One region of the Calothrix sp. NIES-2100 genome, then DNA from elsewhere that is predicted to be linked to it. Evidence: predicted binding sites of a transcription regulator. Region 1 holds the regulator's gene; the other holds the start of a gene.
What was found. Region 1 encodes NtcA, which controls nitrogen genes in cyanobacteria. Its sites were predicted from a motif close to TNTGTANNNNNNNNTACANA; they were not measured.
Positions count from the first base shown of each region.

Region 2: a site for NtcA is predicted at 3,805-3,824, ahead of AACU32_RS00405 (SAM hydrolase/SAM-dependent halogenase family protein). Genes of this name have one in related genera too.

Region 1 covers NZ_CAWNLA010000001.1:5,886,885-5,894,946, reverse strand. The annotation lists gene AACU32_RS23940 (DUF3084 domain-containing protein) at 1-1,026, opposite strand, end outside; gene ntcA (global nitrogen regulator NtcA) at 1,411-2,082, opposite strand; gene fabI (enoyl-ACP reductase FabI) at 2,668-3,444, shown strand; gene hisB (imidazoleglycerol-phosphate dehydratase HisB) at 3,575-4,219, shown strand; gene AACU32_RS23920 (ABC transporter ATP-binding protein) at 4,471-5,457, shown strand; gene AACU32_RS23915 (SLBB domain-containing protein) at 5,944-7,404, shown strand; gene AACU32_RS23910 (alpha/beta fold hydrolase) at 7,523-8,062, shown strand, end outside.
Region 2 covers NZ_CAWNLA010000001.1:89,768-97,829, reverse strand. The annotation lists gene aspS (aspartate--tRNA ligase) at 1-1,515, shown strand, start outside; gene AACU32_RS00420 (DNA cytosine methyltransferase) at 1,639-2,811, shown strand; gene AACU32_RS00415 (restriction endonuclease) at 2,815-3,477, shown strand; gene pirA (arginine synthesis PII-interacting regulator PirA) at 3,591-3,746, opposite strand; gene AACU32_RS00405 (SAM hydrolase/SAM-dependent halogenase family protein) at 3,871-4,707, shown strand; gene AACU32_RS00400 (DUF2301 domain-containing membrane protein) at 4,778-5,434, shown strand; gene AACU32_RS00395 (hypothetical protein) at 5,527-5,676, shown strand; gene AACU32_RS00390 (DUF3050 domain-containing protein) at 6,395-7,297, shown strand; gene AACU32_RS00385 (heme NO-binding domain-containing protein) at 7,352-7,909, shown strand; gene AACU32_RS00380 (ATP-binding protein) at 7,860-8,062, shown strand, end outside.

The DNA.
Region 1 (8,062 bases):
ATTTGTCCCAGGTTCAGCTAATTCGAGGATAGCATTTTGATTAGCTTCGTTGAGCAGTTGGATAACTGCTTGACGGGCTTCTGTGGGTTGGTTAACCTGAACCACAGCCGCAGATAGAACTTGGCCTCGCACCAAAGCCAATTTCCCTAAACGTAGGTCACGGTAAGACTGATAATATTTTTCCAGCCTAGCAACTTCCTGCTCTAGGTAGTTCTGTTGCTTTTCCAATTCTTTGAGACGAGATTCTCGTTTAGCAATTACCTGTTCACGGGTTGCAACTTCTAAATTGCGCTGTTGAATCAGTTTATCTAACTGGGAAATTTTTTGGTCTCGCTGTTCAATTGCTTCTTGGCGGTTGGCGAGTTCGCGATCGCGGTTAGCAATAGCTGTTTTGGCTTCGTCAATCGCTTTTTTTGCTTCGGCGTAGAGTCTTTGGCGTTCTATCTTCCGTTGTTCGATTTCCGCCAAGAGATTCTTTTTCTCGTCGTAAACGCTTTGCAGTTCCGCTATTGCTTTTTGATATTGAGCTACAACTTGTCCTAGTTGAGTTTGAGTGCGGTTTAATTGAGCTTGGGTTTGGGCTTGTTGAGTTTGAGTACGGTTGAGTTGGGCTTGGGTAGCCTGTTGTTTAGCATTCGCCGCTTGTAAGGACTGATTAATCGCTTGTAAGTCTTTTTGAGCTTGGGCTTGTGCTGTCCTCGCTTGGTTCAACTCACTTTCTACTTGACTTTTCTGGGTTTCTGTGGTTTTTAGCTGTTCGCGTTTATTTCTCAGATCCCTTTGAATATCCTCTAACTCAAAAACCCCTTTGCGCAATCCTTCATCCGCAGCAAATAAAATTGCCAGAGTTGATGCTGAAATTAAAGTACCAGTAAAAATAGTTACTACTACTGCCGTATTTTTAGGACGTAACTTAAATAGAGAGAGGCGCGCCTTGCCAACTCGTGTGCCGATGCGATCGCCGACAGTGGCAAGCATGCCCCCCAGAATTAAAATTGCTGCAATGAGGATGTACCCGGTGGTCATCTTCAGCTACCGAAATGCTTCCAGATACAGCCTACTACTTTCAACCATTTTTTGTGGGGGATATAGAGATTGACAATAGCTGAATTTACTTGCTTGGCGTGTCATTTGTCAGTTATAGGGGTTTAGCAATGCTAAACCCGTACTTGTCAGTTGTTTTTGATGAAAGTTTTATGCACCGTTTCCTTGTCGCAGCCCTGCGGTCTTTTTGGTTTCCACTCTGGAGCAACTGGACTGGCGGTACATAGATTCAAAGCAACTGACCGCTGACAACATCAAGAGTCCGCTTTTGGGTGGAGATATTTAGTCAATTTTGAGATCTACCTCCATTATCGGTGTTATCTCTCAAAACACAACACCTGCCACCTCTGCTTCCCCCAATTGCTTTTAAGTGAATTGCCTACTTAAGGTAACAGGTTTATGCACAGTAATCTTTTTTTTGTGGATAGAAATCATTTTTTTCTCACGTAAATCTCCAAGTAACCTAGTCACCGTAACGCGAGTAGAACCGATTGCTTCCGCGATCGCCTGATGAGATAGCTTCAGATCAATTGTGATCCCATCAGCGCAAGGAACACCAAAATCTCGACAGAGAATTAACAAAAAACTTACTAACCTTGAACCCATATCTCGGTGTGCAAGAGTTTCAATCATCATCTCTGTTTGTAAAATTCGCGAAGACAGACCTCGCAGCATTAACATTGATAATTCTGGGTTTTCCTTGAGTGCTTGCTCCACCTGTTCAATTGGAGCTGACAGTAATTCTACAGGGGTAAATGCAACGGCATGGTAAAATCTATCGGACTTGTTTCCTGTCAGCAATGACAGCACACCAAAAACGCTATTTTCCCGCAGCAGTGCTACTGTGATTTCTTCTCCTGCTTCATACACCCTAGAAAGCTTAACAGCACCTTTTAAAAGAAAATAAACTCTTTCAGCAGGATCGCCAGGAAAAAAGATCGTTTTATTGCGTTCAAACGTTTCTACAACCGGCGGAAACGCTCCAGTTGCCATCTGACGAAAAACATTTGCTAGGGCTTTATCTTGTGTCACGATCATCTCCCTTCCCCTACCCAATGCCGGAAAAACAAAAACTGATTACCTAAGAATACACCTGAAAAATCAATAAAGCACCGTCAACCTTTCTGTACTTTCCTATACTCAAAATTCCTGCTTCCCAGTTATTTGTTTATCATGATACATAATTATTGATATTTTTAGCTAGTACTTTTTGAAAAGCTACATATCATAGGTGTATTCAACAGGTTTTTTAAAGATAAAATCAAGATATCTTGAGAATTTATTAAGAAATAAACAGTAATTTTATTGCATTTCGCGTGTCAGTTGTCATTTGTCAGTTGTCAGTTGTTTTTTTGGATCTGGTTTAATACCACGTCCCCTTGTCGGCGGTTTTTATATATTTTTTCCACTGTCCACTGTACGGGCGGGTTCACAGATATCCTCACCGATCAACAATGATTTAAATAAACCCGCCCCTACAAAAACTCCGATTCTTGAGTGGAGTTTTTTATTGTTGTAAATACTCTTACCAATAATCATTTTTACAAATCCTGTGTAAAACAAAGTCAAAGTAGCCTCAGATTCTAGTATGCTCTAGCATGATTGTTCACATGAAAAATTTATATGCTCAATCTGACTGGAAAAAATGCCCTAGTTACAGGTATTGCAAATAACCGCTCAATCGCCTGGGGAATCGCTCAACAACTACACAAAGCTGGAGCGAACTTAGGTATTACCTATTTGCCAGATGAGCGAGGCAAAATGGAGAAAAAAGTTGCCGAATTGGTAGAACCCCTCAACCCCAGCTTATTCCTGCCATGTGATGTCCAAAACGATGAACAGATTCAGTCTACCTTTGAAACCATCGGCAGTCAGTGGGGAAAGCTAGACATTCTTATCCACTGTCTTGCTTTTGCTAATAAAGACGATTTGAGCGGAGATTTTAGCCAAACATCACGTACTGGCTTCAGCACAGCACTACAAATTAGTACTTATTCACTAGTACAGTTAAGTGGTGCAGCCAAACCGTTAATGACCGAAGGCGGAAGTATCCTCACCCTCTCATATTTAGGTAGCATTAGGGCAATCCCTAATTATAACATTATGGGAGTCGCCAAGGCAGGTTTAGAAGCAAGTGTACGTTACCTAGCTGCTGAACTCGGCCCACAAAATATTCGGGTAAATGCCATCTCTGCTGGCCCCATTCGTACTTTAGCCTCTAGTGCGGTGGGAGGCATTTTGGATATGATTCATCATGTGGAGCAAGTTGCACCCCTGCGACGTACAGTCACCCAGTTAGAAGTAGGAAACACTGCGGCTTTCTTATGTAGCGATTTGTCCAGCGGAATTACTGGGCAAGTCATATATGTGGATGCAGGATATGAAATCATGGGAATGTAGTTAGTCATTGGGCATTGGGCATTGGGCAATAGTCAATAGTCCTCCTTGTCCCCCTTGTCTCCCTTGTCCCCCTCATCCCCCTCATCTCCCTCATCCCCCTCATCTCCCTCATCCCCAATCCTCATTAGCTATGCAAATCAGTGATCGTCAAGTTAACATCTCCCAATACGACCAATCTAGTCCCAGCCCTCGGATTGCTTCTGTTCATCGCACTACTGGTGAAACCGATGTTCAAGTTACGGTTAACCTCGATGGTACAGGAATCTGTAAGGCAGCAACTGGCATTCCATTTTTGGATCATATGCTGCATCAAATTGCCTCCCACGGTTTGATTGACTTGGATGTACAAGCAAAGGGAGACTGGGAAATTGACGACCACCACACTAACGAAGATGTGGGCATTACCCTAGGGCAAGCTTTGAGTAAAGCCCTAGGCGATCGCAAAGGCATTATCCGCTTTGGCAATTTCCTGGCACCACTTGATGAAGCATTAGTTCAAGTAGCACTGGACTTTTCTGGAAGACCTCACCTCAGCTATGGTTTACAGATTCCTACCCAGCGGGTGGGAACATATGATACCCAATTAGTACGGGAATTTTTTGTAGCAATAGTGAACCATAGCCAATTGACACTGCACATTCGTCAGCTAGATGGCATTAATTCCCATCACATTATTGAGGCAACATTTAAAGCTTTTGCTAGGGCAATACGGATAGCTGTGGAAATAGACCCCCGTCGTGGGGGAATGATTCCCAGTTCTAAAGGGGTTTTGTAAAGCAGGCAGGGGAGCAGGGGGCAGGGGGGACAAGGGAAGGAGGATAAGGGGGACAAGGAGGACAAGGGGGACAAGGGGGACAAAAAAGACAAGGAGGACAAGGAGGACAAGGGAAACCTATGCCCAATACTTCTACTTGCGAGAGTACAAGTGCCCCATGCCCCATGCCCCATGCCCATGTTAGTTCTTGCTAATCAATGGGTAACCTGTAATTGATAACAAGTTACTGCCATAAGGTGCATGGAAGCAAGATGAAGTCTGTTGTAGATGCTCCTGATTCTCAACTGAATACTCCCGATACTCCGCCAGTAGTATTAACTTCTGAGTTGCGAAAAGTCTACCGTACTGGCTTTTGGATGCACCAAAAAGTTGTCTCGCTCAAAAGTTGCTCTTTAATTGTTTACCCTGGAGAAACTTTTGGACTATTGGGACCGAATGGTGCAGGGAAAACTACACTGTTAAAATTATTACTGGGAATTATCCGTCCTAGTTCTGGGCGGGGATTATTGCTGGGTAAACCATTAGGCGATCGCAGCGTGAAGCAATATATTGGTTACCTGCCAGAAAATCCTTATTTATATGACTATCTCACTGGCTGGGAATTTTTGCAGCTAGCAGCGGGGCTATTTCAAATTCCCCATAGTTTACAACGTCAACGCATTCCCCAACTCTTAGAATTAGTTGGTTTATCTCAAGCTGATGCGCGAAAAAAACAGATGCGTCGCTACTCCAAGGGGATGCTACAGCGTGTAGGTATGGCACAGGCCTTGATTAACGATCCGGAGTTAATCTTTTTAGATGAACCCATGTCTGGTCTTGATCCTGTGGGACGCTACCAAATGCGAGAAATTATCCTCAAACTCAAAGCCGCAGGTAAGACAATATTTTTCAACAGCCATATTCTCTCTGAAGTAGAACAATTGTGCGATCGCGTTGCAATTCTTTCCCAAGGTGAATTAATTTGCACTGGTTCTTTCCAGGAACTTTTAGGAAATGAGAGCGTTTATCATATTAAAGGGATAGGTGGCGATCGCGAAATTATCCAACAATGGATACCCAGTATCGTCTTTAAGGCTGATGGTTCTTGGCAAGGTACACTACAACAAGATAATTACTATGATTTTCTTGCTAGTCTTCGTCCTAGTGGTGGACAAGTCGTTGCTATGAACTTGTCTCGTACCTCCTTAGAAGAGTTTTTCATCCAACAAATTCAACAAAAAAATCATCCTGTTAAATAATTCAACTAGCTAATAACTAAACACTGGCTGGAAAATAGGGCATAGCGCATTGGCTTAGGCTGCGCTCAGGACAAGGGTCGTTGGTAGGGATGGCAAGCTTTTTGATATTATCTCCAAACTCCCTCATCGCCCCTGATCTCTCTATTCCCCACTTCCAGTCATCACCAGATAAATAGCAACTTATGTTAATATCATTTGTCTGTGAAGATACAATTAAATATTCATAAACCAACCGCCAAGATGCCAACAACACCAAGGAAAATATCGGTGTTAATTAACTGCAAGTTTATAGAGAATTTTTATCAGTTGCTTCAACTTTAAGTTAGCTTTACTAAAATTTTAAGCTGAATCAATAAATACCCCTCCGGAAGGTCAAGTTTTTCTAAGAAAATAAGAATGTTGGAGAGCTTGAATATTTAAGTATAGTCACGATTAAAATGTTTAGACAGTACTTTAGCAATTGTCGTTTGAGAGTCTCGGGTAAATATGCTTAATACAGGTTTGCTGAAAATCCTCATCCAATCAAGTCTGGGTGTGGTCATATTAACGGCTGTCAATGTCGCTGCGCCATCTGCCAGCCTAGCTCAGCGACAACCAGTATCCCCTACTACACCTACAACACCACCAGTATCCACACAGTTGGATACAAATTATACATTAGGAGGCGGCGATCTCATACGTGTAAACGTATTTGAAGTACCAGAATATACTGGTGAATACCAAATTCCTCCTGGTGGCTCGATTAATTTACCTTTAATTGGCAGTGTCTCAGTTCTAGGGCTAAGTACCGAACAGGCTGCTGACGAAATTGCTCAAAGATACGCCCGCTTTTTAAAACGTCCCCTAATTTCCGTTAACCTGTTATCACCTCGGCCAATCAATATTTTTGTAGCAGGGGAAGTGACACGCCCAGGAGCTTACACTCTCAGCTTACAGGGAGGAGCCGGAAATAATCCTGGTGTACAATACCCAACTGTATTAGCAGCCCTCACCACAGCTCAAGGCGTAACATTGGCAGCAGATGTCACTCAAGTTCAATTACGTCGGAAGCTAGGACGTGCTGGTGAACAAACAGTTACACTCAATTTGAAAGACCTGATTCAAACTGGCAGAATCGGACAGGATATTACCTTACGGGATGGAGACACCATTGTTGTGCCAACTGCCCCTACCTTCAACGTAGCAGAAGCACGCAATTTGTTTGCCGCTAACTTTGCCGCTGACCCCAGCAGACCACGTACGGTGGCAATTATTGGTGAAGTTAACCGTCCTGGATCGTATCTGGTGACAACAGGTTCTACCGGAGGGCAAGATGGCGGGGCTGCCGGTAGCGGTTTACCAACTTTAACACGGGCTATTCAACTAGCTGGAGGCATTACAGCACAAGCTGATATTCGTACTCTTAAGCTCCGCAGACCTACAAGAACAGGCTCAGAACAAACCATAGATATCAATCTCTGGCAACTATTACAGAGTGGTGATGTTAATCAAGATGTGATTGTGCAAGATGGAGACACAATTGTTGTTCCCACTGCTACTGAGATTAACCCCGCAGAAGCCACTCAATTAGCTACTACTACCTTCTCTCCCACCAGCATTCAAGTTGGTGTGGTTGGCGAAGTCAAAAAACCTGGTTCTGTAGAACTGAAGCCCAATAGTTCTTTAAATCAGGCATTGCTGGCTGCGGGCGGATTTAACGATGCTAGAGCTAAAAGCGGTGCTGTAGATTTGATTCGCCTTAACCCCAATGGTTCTGTAACTAAGCGTGTCGTACAAGTAGATTTCTCCCAAGGAATTAATGAAAAAACCAATCCGATACTCCGCAATAATGATGTGGTGGTAGTCAGCCGCAATGGCACAGCTAGGACTGGCGATACCTTGGGTGTATTGTTCAATCCTATAGGTTCTATCTTGGGTATTCTCAGAACTATATTCAACGGATTTTAGATCTGGCGTTCAACTGGGGGTTTTGGTTACAGATTACTACCCCCAGATTGCAACAAAACCAACTCTTGGTCAGTCAAAGTTATGCGTTATCATTGGTAACTCATAGCTAATGGCTAATATGCATTTTCGACTTGGCAGACAGCAGCGTAAAATCTCTTGGGTGCAAGGGTTACTGTGTAGCATGACCATTGCGCTGAGTTGGGGTGTGGCAATGCCTTCTACTTTAGCAGCGCAAAAGGTGACGATCAAGTTAGGGCCATTTCAGCAATCAATAGCGATCGCTGATTTAGAAACATTTGCGAAAACAGGAAAACTACCACAACACCTGCAAATTTTTGGGAATTTATTGACCCCCCAAGTCCGAGAATTGTTAAATCGCCGACTGGAGGTAGATCCAGCGGTTGCAGATAAATTCTTCGTTGATTTGGTGCGATCTCCACAAGGTCAACAATTAATTGCTTCTTTAGGAGTAGCCATCCCAGGTAGTACGGTAGAAGGACTGCAAGCAGCACTCAACCTTTCGCTACGTCAAGTTAATGGTTTAAGTTTCGTGGGATTTTTGCGAGCTTACCCAGAGGAGAATGTCACTGTAGATGCAACTCAAGCCCTGCAAATCGCCATAGGGTTGAACGCCAATTACTTGCAAAGCCAAGCTTTA
Region 2 (8,062 bases), 5.8 Mb from region 1:
GAAATTGAAATCTACGCCGATAAAATTGAAATCCTCAATGGTGTGCGCAAACAGTTACCATTCCAGGTTTCCAGCGCTGACACCGAGAATGTGCGCGAAGAATTACGGCTGAAGTATCGTTACTTGGATTTGCGACGCGATCGCATGGCGAAGAATATACAATTGCGTCATCAAGTTGTCAAAGCCATGCGTCGCTATTTGGAAGACATCGAAGGTTTTATTGAAGTTGAAACCCCGATTCTTACCCGTTCCACCCCAGAAGGGGCGCGGGATTATATCCTTCCCAGTCGCGTCAACCCTGGTGAGTGGTTTGCTTTACCGCAATCACCGCAATTATTTAAGCAATTGCTGATGGTATCCGGTCTAGACAGATACTATCAGATAGCCCGTTGCTTCCGCGATGAAGACTTACGCGCCGACAGACAACCGGAATTTACGCAGTTGGACATGGAAATGAGTTTCATGTCTCAAGAAGAAATTATCCAACTCAATGAGAAGTTAGTTGCTTATATCTTCAAAACTGTTAAAGGAATTGAGTTACATCATCCTTTTCCCCGTCTTACCTATAAAGAAGCGATGGAACGCTACGGTAGTGATAAACCAGATACTCGTTATGGTTTGGAACTAGTTGATGTTTCTGATATCTTAAAAGATTCTGGGTTTAAAGTTTTTCGAGATGCGATCGCCAATGGTGGTATCGTCAAAATCTTACCCATTCCCAATGGTAACGATGCTATTTCCAATGTCCGCATCAAAACAGGCGGTGATATTTTCAAAGAAGCGAGTGAAGCAGGCGCTAAAGGTTTAGCTTACATCCGCGTTCGCGAAGAGGGTGAAATTGACACCATTGGCGCAATTAAAGACAACCTCAGCCCTGAACAAAAAGCGGAAATTTTACGCCGTACAGGTGCAAAAGCCGGACATTTGCTGCTATTTGGGGCTGGTGATACCGCCACAGTTAATAAAACTTTAGATAGATTACGGCAATTTGCTGCTAAAGAATTTGGCTTAATCGATCCAGAAAAAATTAACTTGCTCTGGATTACCGATTTCCCCATGTTCGAGTGGAATGCTGATGAAAAACGCTTAGAAGCGCTACACCACCCCTTTACTGCACCCCATCCCGATGATTTACATGACTTAAAAACCGCCCGCGCCCAAGCCTATGATTTAGTATTCAACGGCTTTGAAGTTGGCGGTGGTAGTCGGCGGATTTATCAGCGCGATGTTCAAGAACAGGTGTTTGAAGCCATCGGTTTGTCCCCCGAAGAAGCCCAGAATAAATTTGGCTTTCTTTTAGAAGCCTTTGAATATGGTACACCGCCGCATGGTGGTATCGCCTACGGTTTAGATCGGTTAGCGATGTTGTTAGCGAAAGAAGAATCCATTCGCGATGTCATCGCTTTTCCGAAGACACAACAAGCCCGTTGCTTGTTGACAGATGCGCCTTCTGGGGTGGATGCGAAGCAGTTGAAAGAATTGCACGTTGCTTCAACTTACAAACCAAAAACTTAGTGAACTAGCGAATTGTCTAATTAGGTGGGCATTGCCCACCAATTACCTGAATTGAAACGGCAAAGAAATTAATAATAGACCTCTTTGCTAAGAGCTATAATTTGTTTCAAAATTAATGTGTAGATGACAACAAACAAACTTAAAGCCTTAGAGCTTTTTGCTGGTATCGGTGGATTTCGCCTGGGTATGGCAAATTCAAACATTCAAACAGTATGGGCAAATGATATCGATCAACTGTGTTGTAAAGTTTATGAAAGTAATTTTGGTAAAGACTCTATTGTTTTAGGCGATATCAACGAAATATCTTTATTAGACATTCCCAGTCACGATATTTTAACTGCTGGCTTCCCTTGCCAACCTTTTAGTCCTGCTGGTAAAAAACTCGGTGTGAGAGATAGATTTAGGGGAACACTATTTGAGCGAATTATACAAATACTAGACCAGAAGCAACCAAAATATTTTTTTTTGGAAAATGTCAAAAGACTTTTGACAATGGAAAATGGCTATCATTTTCGATTAATTTTAAATGCACTTTCTGAATTGGATTATTTTATTGAATGGCGACTAATTAATCCATTGAGTTTTGGAATACCCCAAAATCGAGATAGAATTTTTATCTTTGGCACGAAAATTAGCTCAATAGATATAACACCTTTTGATTTAGAAAAGCTATCGGTTTTTTTGACTCAAAATGACAATATTTTATGGACAAATCTCGAAGAGCCATTGGTAAAATATATGTGGCCAATTATGGCTATGAAAAGTAAAAATGATAATTGGGGAGTTGCCTATAAACATAAGATGTTCAGTCAAAAGATTTCATCATTGCCTGATATCCAGCCTAGAAAAAGGCTTCAAGATATTCTTCAAGATGAGTCAATAGTGGACACTCAATTTGATTTTACTGCCGAGACGCTGGAGCGGATTAAGCAAAGTAAGCCTGTCAATCGCTATTGTAATGGAGTTGAAATTTTGTACAACCAAGATGGAGGGGCGAGACTTGGTTATACTATTTTTGGAATTAATGGTATTGCATCAACACTGACTGCTTCAACATCTAGGCATTATGAACGCTACCAAGTAGGTGATAAATTTCGACGTTTAACTAATATTGAATATGCCCGACTTATGGGTTTTCCTGATACTTGGTGTCAAGTTGCCAGAATTTACGATCAATACACATTATTTGGAAATGCCATTGTACCAGCTTGTGTAGAGTGGGTATGTAAAAGAATTGGTCAAAGAAATTTTGAATTGTGTAAACCTAATTGGCAGCAATTAAGTTTGGCTATTTAAAAAATGCAACCTCTCACCTTATCTTCCCTCAAAACTGCTGCACGGGATTTTTGTACTGTAATTAGTGCCACACAAATTCCGAATCTATACGGGGTTACAGATGGTAAAGCTGTAGGGACATACGTTGAATTTACTTTTAATCAATATTTATCGATAAATTACGAATACACGATTGGTAGTGCTGCTTTGGGAATTGATTTTCCTGAATTAGAAGTTGATTTGAAAGTAACATCAATTCGACAGCCCCAGTCTTCTTGTCCCTTTCGGAATGCTAGTCAAAAAGTATATGGATTGGGCTATCATCTGTTGATATTTGCATATGAAAAGATTGATGAACATAGCTCTCGCACTGCTAATTTAAACTTCCAGAACGTCGTTTTTGTAGCCAGAGAACAAACTGGAGATTACCAAACAACCTACGGGTTAAGAGAAATCTTACGTCGTCATGGTAACAAAGAAGATGTCATAGCATTTTTAGAGGAACGTAACTTTCCTTTAGATGAAATTGGCCGTGAGGTACTTGCAGAAAGAATTTTGCAGCAACCGCCAGAAATGGGCTACCTGACAATTTCTAATGCACTACAATGGCGGTTGCAATACAGTAGGATTATTCAGGTAGCAACTACGACGACAACGATAGGTGTAGAAAATCTACTGCTAGGGTGACGGGTGGGATAATTTCATACTTCATACTGAGCGCCTTCAGTTGACTCTTGACAAACAAAAACCCGCCGTAGCGGGCTTATGCACAACAAAACTAAGCACAATAAAAGCTTCATTTAGGCGAAGTATCTCAATTCAGCTTCTAATTGACGAACTAGCTTTTCGTCGCCCTGGGTTCTGGCTACTTGCAAGCGGCGTTCTATATCTCTTTGAATGTTTTGTCTGTGGGCATCTCTGGCTCTGTTTGCAGCTTGTAATCTATTTGTATTCATAATGATTACCTCTTTAAGATTTCACCTTTTTATCTTGTTTTCCTAATATAGCACAAATTTCGTAGCGGTTGTTACAGAAAAATATTCTTTTTTGCATGTGTATAGATATACGTCTAATGTACCAATGGATAAAGTAAGAATCTCTGATGCATCCTGGACTGAGGAGCAACAATTACCACCAGCTAAAATCCTGACTTTATTGAGCGATTTTGGCGATCGCGATGTCTATGTGGGGGTGATGAAGGGAGCGATCGCGCAAATCAACTCTCGGCTCAAGGTGATCGATTTGACGCACCAGATTCCGCCGCAAAACATTGCTGCTGCTAGGTTTTGCTTAATGAATGCTTATGCTTATTTTCCGCCGGGGACAGTGCATGTAGCGGTGGTAGATCCGGGAGTGGGAAGCCAGCGCCGAGCGATCGCAGTCGAATTTGCTGGTGGATTTTTGGTAGGGCCAGATAATGGCATCTTTAGTGGAGTACTCAGTCAAAATCCAGCGATCGCAGCGGTTGAGTTAACAAATTTTAACTATTGGCGCACCCCCCAACCCAGTAACACATTTCATGGTAGAGATATATTTGCACCAGTGGGAGCTAATTTGGCTAGTGGCGTACCGATCCCAGAACTAGGAAGAGAAATAGATCCCGCAACCTTGGTTCAACTAAATATAGGTGAATGCCAAGAAACAACAACCGGTGTAGTAGGTTGTATTCAATATATTGACCACTTTGGCAACTTAGTGAGTAACATTCCCGGAAGATACGTCCAAGGCAAAACCTGGCGCGTGCAAGTCCGTGGATTGAGTATACCAGGGTGTGAAACCTATAGTGATGTAGCAGTGGGAGAAGCGATCGCTTTAGTTGGGAGTCACGGCTGGGTAGAAATTGCGATCAATAGCGGTAATGCACATTCACAATTGCAAATCAACTTGCAAGATAGGTTAGAGGTCATTTGTCATTAGTCATTAGTCATTTGTGATTAGACTAAGTACGAGGGACTCATTCGCAATCTAGATTCATAACTGATTTACTATGACTACACAAACATTATCAGCCCCAGAAGTATATCAAGGTCAGTTTGGGGAATTTACAATTACTCAGAGCGATCGCATTGGTGTGATTATCTACCGCGCTGGATTAATGATAGCTGCACTCAGCTTTGCTATAGGTAGCGCTTTAGTATTGTTCAACAATCAGCCAATTAACTTTACCATCTTAACTTGGCTATACGCCTGTTTTACCCTCGCTCTCGGTGTGAGTTTATTGACCATCCATATATATATGGCATTACTGCACCGATTTTTACAGATTTTTTGGGCGATTGGTAGCATTGCAGCCATCGGATTGGCGCTATCTAACAATGAACCTTTGGCTGTTTACGTTTACAATCATCCTCTTAGCTTATTCGGAATTGGATTTACCTTTGTTGCGCTCACAGGTATTTATTTCAAAGAAGCTTTTTGCTTTAATCGCCTGGAAACTCAAATCTTAACCTTCACAGTACCACTGTTGTTACTCGGTCATTTAGTCGGAATTTTACCAATTCAGGGGGAACAGGTGCTATTGGGAATTTGGGCAATTTTGTTTTTAGTATTTGCTTTGCGTAAGACAGTGCAAGCAATTCCGGCGGATATTGGCGATAAATCTGTGTTTACTTATTTGAAACAACAGCGTTCACAACAGGTTTAATAGAGAAGCGAAAAAATCGCCAACAAATAAAACTTCCCAAAATCAGATTAATCAAACGCCAATAAATTTGGACAGTAACGGTTCAGGGATAGATGATTTTCACGATTCTGTCCGTTACTTCTCCCATCAAATCAGCAGAAATCTTGGTTGTGCAAGGATGGCTACCAGACTATGCAATACAAGAAGCTGTGGCTGAATTTAAAAGCAGTAATTATCGCCAAATCATCACCACAGGAAACTAAAGTTGTATCTAGTGGTCTATCAAAATAAAAATTATGGACTGTAGTGCGGGCCGAAAAGCCCGCGTGAGCGAGACGTTTGTCCTTCCCTGCGGGAGGCTGCGCCAACGGACACGCTACGCGAACACACTACCAAAAATCCCTCAAAACAAAATTGACAGACTACTAGTGGTTCACCACATTGATTTTGATGGGGAAATCAAATTTTAAATTTCTCTTCTTTCCTTCTCACTTCGTGTACTTCGTGCCTTTGCGGTTCGTTTTTTGCCCATCGTATTTAGTGTGGTGAACTACTAGTAGGTATTTTTCAAACATTGCAGCTAGTTGAGCTTCATATCCATCCAACCCACTCTCAAAAGCTCCACCTTGCTGTCTTGGTTGTACATGACCTTGAGTCTGATTCTCAGTATATTAGTTTTTATACAAAACTTTTAGCTACAGCAAACCTTAGAGCCACTTTCTGATTGGGATATCACCTTGAGAATCAGCCTTTAGTATTTGTTCTCGCAAGTCGATGGTATCAGCTTTGATTGTACTCTTTCCTGCACTACTGAAGTGTACCTCATTTACAGGCAATCTGCTGTAATTTACCTAAGTGTATCAACTTTTATGCTTATAAAAAACATATAAAACTTACAGAAAAATCCATAAATCAACTGAGACAGTTAAGGGTTGGGAACGAACAAAATAGAAACAAATAGCGTTTCTATTTGCTCTACTCATGTCTCATTTACTGAAAGCGACTAGTTTAGAAAGCCAAGATACGTTGATCTCCAAGCAAGTTGAGGGTATTGCTTCCTACAGCGATTTTAATAACCAGACGAGCGATAATTACACGGCTTTGGTTCAGAACACCAACTTTCTCCGGACAGCTTTGCTCTCACACCCTGTTTATACTCAGGTCAATGATCTTGTCGCCCTGAGAGTCTTTATGGAATCCCACATCTTCGCTGTTTGGGACTTCATGACCTTGGTGAAAACGCTTCAGCGACGGTTAACTTGTGTAGATATACCGTGGATACCTGCCAAAGTTGCAAGTTCTGCCAGATTTATCAACGAAATTGTTTTATCCGAAGAAACCGATGAAGTTAAACCGGGTTACTACATCAGTCATTTTGAGCTTTATCTATTAGCTATGGAGGAAGTTGGCGCAAATTGTCGGCCTATGCAAGCTTTCCTTGAATGTCTACATCAAGGTGATATAGCTGAGCAAGCGCTAATATCCCTTCCCATTCCTGCAACAACTAAACAATTTGTGCTGAACACTTTAAGCAGTGTTCAGGGTTCAACTCATGAAGTTGCTGCAACGTTGCTTTTTGGTCGTGAGGACATCATTCCCAAAATGTTCAGCCGCTTATTGGAGCAAGTCGAACAGGCAAAAGGCGTTCGCTGTCATGCTTTTCGTCTCTATCTTGAGCGCCATATGCATTTAGATGAAGAAAGCCATGCACCTATGGGTAAGAAATTGCTGATCAATCTTTGTGAGAACGATGTCAAGAAGTGGGAAGAAGCTCAGCGGATGACTGAACAAGCACTGCGATCGCGCCATACCTTGTGGGATGGAATTGAGCAAGCTATCTATGCGGCAAAAAGCAATGTGTGTTTTCCCGCCGCTTCAGGTTAAGAGTTTATATCAATTCGTAATTCGTCAGACACCATTAAGGAAATTAGTAACAGTATGTATGGATTAATCAACAAAGCAATCCAAGATATGATTTGCAGCAAGTTTGGCCCAGAAATTTGGCTAGAAGTGCGGCACAAAGCCGAGGTAGAAGAGCAGTTTGTCAACATCAAAAGCTATCACGACAATGTAACTTACCGATTAATCCTAGCTGCAAGTGAGATTTTAGGATTATCCGATGCGGAAGTCATGAAAGCGTTTGGAGAACACTGGGTACGCTACACGGCGGCAGAAGGTTTCAGCGAAATCATTGATATGTGCGGAGAAAGCCTGCCGGAGTTCCTCGAAAATTTAGATAATTTACATGCTCGTGTTGGAATTGTGTTTCCAAAACTTCAACCCCCTTCGTTTGAGTGTGCCGAAGCTGAAGAAAACTCCTTGCATTTACACTACTATTCTTCCCGCGAAGGATTAGCCCCAATGGTATTTGGCCTTTTAGAGGGTTTGGGGAAGCGCTTTGATACCAAGGTTGAAGTAACACAGATTCAAAGTCGAGAAGAAGGTCATGACCATGACGAGTTCGCCGTTAACTACCAAGCCAACAGATCTGTCTAAAGAAGGTGCTAAATTTTACCTTAGTCCCCAGCTATTCGCTGAGGCTTTTCCATTTCACATTGTGTTTAATCGCAATTTGGAAATTTTACAGGTGGGAGAAGTTTTGCAACGAGTTTGCCCCAAGCTGTTAGTCGGCGATCGCCTTAACGATCA